DNA from 2 places in the Planococcus sp. TJ-307 genome. Region 1 is predicted to be linked to the other one. Evidence: riboswitches for the same ligand, from Rfam matches in the RefSeq annotation. Region 1 holds a riboswitch; the other holds the start of a gene.
What was found. A riboswitch is a leader RNA that binds a small molecule or an ion and turns the genes downstream of it on or off. The one in region 1 is predicted to bind cyclic di-GMP.
Positions count from the first base shown of each region.

Region 2: linked by a shared signal. The riboswitch ahead of AC4EHK_RS00480 (amidase) and the one ahead of flgB (flagellar basal body rod protein FlgB) in region 1 are both predicted to bind cyclic di-GMP.

Region 1 covers NZ_JBZDOJ010000004.1:34,049-37,158, forward strand. The annotation lists gene AC4EHK_RS13980 (flagellar hook-basal body protein) at 1-620, opposite strand, end outside; gene AC4EHK_RS13985 (flagellar hook-basal body protein) at 635-1,471, opposite strand; cyclic di-GMP riboswitch class I at 1,695-1,781, shown strand; gene flgB (flagellar basal body rod protein FlgB) at 1,863-2,264, shown strand; gene flgC (flagellar basal body rod protein FlgC) at 2,270-2,725, shown strand; gene fliE (flagellar hook-basal body complex protein FliE) at 2,806-3,102, shown strand; gene fliF (flagellar basal-body MS-ring/collar protein FliF) at 3,110-3,110, shown strand, end outside.
Region 2 covers NZ_JBZDOJ010000001.1:108,540-111,649, forward strand. The annotation lists gene mgtE (magnesium transporter) at 64-1,422, opposite strand; cyclic di-GMP riboswitch class I at 1,548-1,636, shown strand; gene AC4EHK_RS00480 (amidase) at 1,683-2,552, shown strand; gene AC4EHK_RS00485 (HEAT repeat domain-containing protein) at 2,740-3,110, shown strand, end outside.

The sequences.
Region 1 (3,110 bases):
GTGCCAGTCAGGCGGAAACGGTTGCCGCCTATTTTTTCAAGCGATTCCGGCCGATCTATTTGGGCAATGCCCATTTGGATGTCAGCCGGTTGTTTGTTGGGGTCTCTAAAGGAGACTTCCAACGTGCCATTACCATTTAGTTGAAGCGTGTCGTAATCATTGTCGAAAACAATCGGCTGATTATCGGCTCCCAAAACGGCATCTCCGCTCGCGGTAACCAAACTTACTTGATTTGAGTTCGGTACTGGCTGGACTTGGAAAGATCCATCTTTTGTATAAAATGCATTTCCTTCCGATTCAACGCGGAAGTAAGCCGATTCGCCTTGAATCATAAAATCAAGCGGACGATCCGTTTGGGTCATAGAGCCTTGTTCATTGCGGGTTGCCGTTTGGGACAAAATTGCTCCGGCACCCAGTCGCAAACCGTAAGGCGTAATTCGTCCCACTTCATTTTGCGGTCCGACTTGTTTTTCCATGGATAAGACAAGTGCATCTGAAAAACTGGCTTCTTGTCGTTTGTAGCCATTGGTGTTCACGTTGGCAATGTTATTGCCGATCAAATCGATTTTTTTTTGCAGCTCACCCATGGTGTTGCTGGCGGTGTTCATTTGAATGTTCAACGTTACAATTCCTCCTAGACGCGCCCGATTTCATTCACTGCTTTTTCCATGCTGCGATCATAAGCTTGAATAACTTTTTGGTTTGACTCAAAGCCGCGGTAAGATGTCATCATGTCTGTCATGGTCTTCGTCAAATCCACATTCGATTGTTCGATAAACCCTTGTTTGACAAAACTTTCCGTTCCATTCAAAAGAGCAGCATTATCGATAAATTGAGGAAGGGCATCAGGTTCGCCTTCCCAGCGCAAAAGATTCTGACCTTGTTTAACAAATTGTTGTGGATTTTCCGTATAGCCGATCCACAAGCGATCTCCTTGCGTACCATCTGCTAAAGTGATTTGGCCATTGTCTGCCACGGTGAAATCAGTAGAACCTACTTGAATCGGTTGCTGGTTTTGGCCTAGGACGGGAAACCCATCGCTGGTTGTCAGTAAACCTTCAGTGTTAACAGAAAAAGTTCCGTTTTTTGTGTAGCGAACTTCATCGTTCTCTGTAGCTACTGCAAAAACCATCGAACCTTGTTGTTGGGTTTCTGGATTTGTTGGGAGTAATTCATCCATCAGCACCATATCGGTTAAATTGCCTGTTTCTTTTAACGGTCCCTGTAAAAATGAGGGAATACCCTCTTGGGCATATACACCCGTGGTTAAAGTCCCGATATTTTGTGGTACTATTGTACCTTTTTTTCCGTTCTCGATGGCTGTAATTAATTGATCTGGAAAAGCGCGCAAGACGGTTTGATCTCCTTTAAAACCTGGAGTATTGGCGTTTGATAGGTTATTTGTCAATATTTGTTGATTCCTATTATTGGCCATCATCCCTGATGTAGCGGTATATAATCCACGAAACATGGGCTTTTTCTCCTTCTTAGTAGCTTAATGGTAGTTATCGCGTAGTATATCACTAAATATGAGAAATAAATAGAGGCGAATATATTAATATGGAAAATATATCATTTAATTTTTTACAAAAGAAAAATATACAAAAATGTAGAAACGTGATACTATCACTTTGATATTAATTTTTGAAAATAGTACGAAATAACGAGTTTAATAAATAAATACTAGAAAATCATTATGAAAAAGGCAAATTTACTCGAAAGGTAAATACGCAAAGCCACGGGCCTAAATACACAGTGTACACGGCAGCCGGGTCACCAAAATGGTAGATTTGATTCGAATCCACCTATATTAGAGGTGGATTTTTATTACTTATCTAACTGTAAAAAAAAGGAGTTTTTTGATGAGTATATTCCCTAAATCGCTTGAGTCCATGGAACAAGCGCTCTCAGCTTCGACACTAAGACAACGCGTGCATTCAGCAAATATTGCCAATGTGGACACGGCCAACTACAAAAGCAAAAAAGTCGATTTTCAAGCGGCAATGGATACCGCAATAAATAATCAAAGCCTCTCCAGCTACAAAACCAATGATCGGCACCTCTCATTCAGCAATGAATCTTCACTAGGCAAAACTGAAATTCTTACCAACAGCTCCACAAAATACAACAACAATGGCAACAATGTCGATATGGATGTTGAAATGGCGGAGTTAGCAAAAAATCAATTATGGTACAACGCAGTTACCGAACGGGTCAACGGCAAGCTCAACAGTCTCAGTTCAGTTATTAATGGAGGGAGATAAAAAAGATGAGTTTATTCAGTGGCTTTAATATTAGTGCTTCAGGTTTAACCGCCAACCGTATGCGGATGGACGTCGTGTCCGCCAATATTGCAAACGCCAATACAAATCGGGCAGAGCTTGTAGATGGAGAATGGCTTCCTTATCGCCGAAAAACAGTGGAATTGTCGCAAAGCGGTGGTTCGCCTTTTGCCAATCAACTGCAGTCGGTTATTAATAGAGACAACACGGCAGTATCTGGTGTTGAGGTGTCGGAAATTCGAGAAGATGATACACCGTTTAACTTGTCTTACGACCCGGAACATCCGGATGCAGGAGAAGATGGCTATGTTCGAACATCCAATGTGGATCCGCTGAAAGAAATGGTGGACCTGATGTCCGCAACCCGTTCTTATGAAGCGAATGTTACCGCATTGAATGCTTCAAAAAGCATGTATATGAAAGCTTTGGAGATCGGGAAGTAATCATTTCAGTTTTCAGTATGCCGCTTAAGCCAGAGCAGAAAAGAAAAACACAAAATATATAGTTCTATAAGGAGGTCCCCATGGAGAAAATCGGCCAGATTCAAACACCTTTTATCCAAAATCAATTGTTCGATAAAGTTCAGCCTGAAAATAAAGTTGAAGGGTTTGGACAAATATTTAAAGACGCGTTAAAAGAAGTAAGCAAAGCACAAAATGAATCAGACAAACTGACCAACCAATTGGTGACAGGAGAAGTACAGGATGTACACGAAGTCATGATTGCTTCGCAAAAGGCCAGTTTGTCGTTGCAAATGACAATGCAGGTCCGCAATAAGGTTGTTGAAGCGTATCAAGAAGTAATGAGAATGCAGGTATGATACGTAAA
Region 2 (3,110 bases), on a different contig from region 1:
AGGATTTCCACCTATTATACCGAGTAACTTACTGGGAATAAAGATAATTGCTTAAAACATGAATTACATCAACTGAGAAATAAACAGAGTGGCCATGCCAAAGTATATTAACAGCGATAAAATATCATTGATGGTGGTAATTAACGGACCGGATGCGACAGCCGGATCAATATTTAACCGGTAAAGAATGAGTGGGATAATGGTGCCTGCTAAAGTTCCGATAATCAACGTCATCAACAACGAACCACCAACTACAATGCCCAGCACAAAATTTCCTTGCCATATGTATGCAATCAGTAAGATGAGAACAGAACAGATGGCGCCGATAATGATGCCGACCCATAACTCCCTAATGATGAGGTTGATGGTTTGTTTGGCGTCCAATTTCTGTGAAGCCAGTCCCCGGACCACGACAGACAATGATTGGGTGCCTGTGTTTCCGGTCATGCCGGCAATCATTGGCATAAAGAAGGTCAAAGCGACCACTGTCTGCAAGGTGTTTTCAAAACGGCTGATGATCCCGCCCGAAAACAGCCCGATGAACAGCAAAAGAATCAGCCAAGGCAAGCGACGATAAGCTGCTGTTAAAGCAGGCGTGTTAAAATCGATTGATTTACCCGAAGCGGACAGTTTTTCAATGTCTTCGTTTGCTTCCTGCATCACTACGTCAATTACGTCATCGACCGTTATGACACCGACAAGGGTATTGTCTTTTTCGACAATCGGCAGCGTAACAAAGTCATAGCGGCTGATCAATTGGGCTGCATCTTCTTGATCGGTCAACACGTCGGCTTTTACAACGCGATTGTACATAACTTCCTCGATTTTGTCATCGAGATTTCCAAGAATCAAATCCTTATAGGAAACAACGCCCACCAATTTTTTATCTTCATCCACCACGTAAAGGTAGTTGAGGTATTCGGCCAATTCGGCAAAATGCTTAATTTTGTCAACGGCTTCCCGGATGGTGTAATGGCGCGGTATCCACACATACCGATTATTCATCAAGCGGCCGGCTGTTTCAGGAGGATACGTCATGGTGTTCTGGACAAAACGGGAATCGTCCTGGTTGATCTGCGACAGCAGCTCTTCGATTCGCTCGGGCTCCAAATCTGCCAACAACAAAGCCAGGTCGTCATTGTCCATGCGGTCAAGGACCTGTGAAGATTTTTCCAGCCCTAATTTTTGAAGAATATCGATCTGCTCATTTTTGGGAAGTTCCTGCATCAGGTCGGTCAATTGGCGGATCGTCAGAAACAGCAAGAATTTATTGCGGTGTTTGTCCGGCAGATGCCGGTACTGTATGGCTATGTCATATGGCTGGAGTTCATCCAGGATGTCCTGAAATTCATTTACTTTGCCTTCTTTTAAGGACTTGATCAACGCCAGTGTAATTTCGTCTTCACGTAATGCTATAGACATTTGGTTCACTCCTTCTGTACAGGAAATACAGGAATCCTATTGTTGATTATTGCGTTAAATCTACTATTTGAAAAGGATTAAAAAAAAGATGGTAAAATTGAATTATTTAACATATAATATAAAAAATCTGAAAAAGGCAAACTTCACCGAAAGGGAAGGACGCAAAGCCATGAGCCTAACCGCCTGAAAAGCGCAAGGTTGTCAGGTTGCCTGGGTCTCGTTCTGTGAGCCACGGCTAACAGAACGGGAGGATAAGGAAAATGAGAAAAATAATGATAGCAGGTGTGTGGTTGTTGTTTATGCTGACACAAAATGGTTTTGATGCCCAGGCTGCTGGTGTAAACACCAAAGCAACTTGGCTATGGAACCCTTGGATGATCTATAGTGACGAAGCGGGAACGCTCGATTTTTTGGAAAGCAAAGGGGTCAACAAGGTTTACGTGCAAATTGATGCTGATATTCCATCGGGTGTTTATGAAAGTTTTATCGTAAAAGCAAGAGCCGGCGGCATGAGCGTTTATGCGCTGGATGGAGCGGCTGACTGGGTAGCGCCAAAAGGATTCACTAAACAGGATCGGTTGATGTCCTGGCTATCAACATATCAGAAAGAGGCTGCGCCGGCTCAAAGATTTGCCGGAGTCCACTTGGATGTTGAACCTTATCTATACAGTGGTTGGAATACCAACCGGGCAGCAACCGTTAAATCTTATCAGGCCTTGCTGACAAAAGCTAAGTCCAGTACGGCGGCATTAAACCTTCCGCTGGAAGCCGACCTGCCTTTCTGGTTTGATGAGATTTCCTACAAAAATACCTATGGCAAAGGAGTACTCGCTGAATGGGTAATTGCCAATACGCACAGTGTCACCTTGATGGCTTACCGGGATTCAGCAACAATGATTACAGAGCTGGTAAAAAACGAAATTGCATACGGTGAAAAGCATGGAAAACCGGTGGTGGTAGGAGTTGAAACCGGCCAGACTGATGAAGGAGACGCCATTTCTTTCTATGAAGAAGGAGAGGCCTTCATGAATGGCGAGTTAGCTGCTGTATCCAATTATTATACAGGAGCAAAAGGATTTGGCGGCATTGCGATTCATCATGTCGACAGTTGGAAGACGATGGCTCCTTAAGGAAGTTCTATAGAAAATATGTGAAACAGCAAGGTAGGCCAACTTGGTCACACCTTGCTGTTTTTCTGTCAATAAACAGAGAGTGGATATGATATAATATCCATAAATTATCAGATCTTATAATTTTTTTGAAATATTTGTATGTGTACAAAACGATGAGGAAGCTCTGAAAAAGGAGAGTTGTTTGATGATCGAAATGTTTATCTGGATTATCTTTAGTTTATTGGCGATTCAACTGCTGATATTGGCTTTGTTAATTGGTTGGAAAATGAACAATCTAGCCGAAGAAAAGGAAATAAGAGGAATGATGGAAACCTTGAAGCCACAGTTTCAGCAGTATATTGAAGGAACAGAGCTCATCGAGCCCATTTTGCCTGCAACAAAGAAGAATCAGTTTAAGTTGATGGAAATCATGCTTGACGAATTTTTAGCTGAAGATTTAAGAGAAGAGCAACAAGCAAGAGTTCAACTGCTGGCCGATAAATACTTGGTAGCACATTACCGCCGTACATTAAAAAAAGGGCAATGGGCGGAGCGTGTCAATGCGCTGTATTTTAT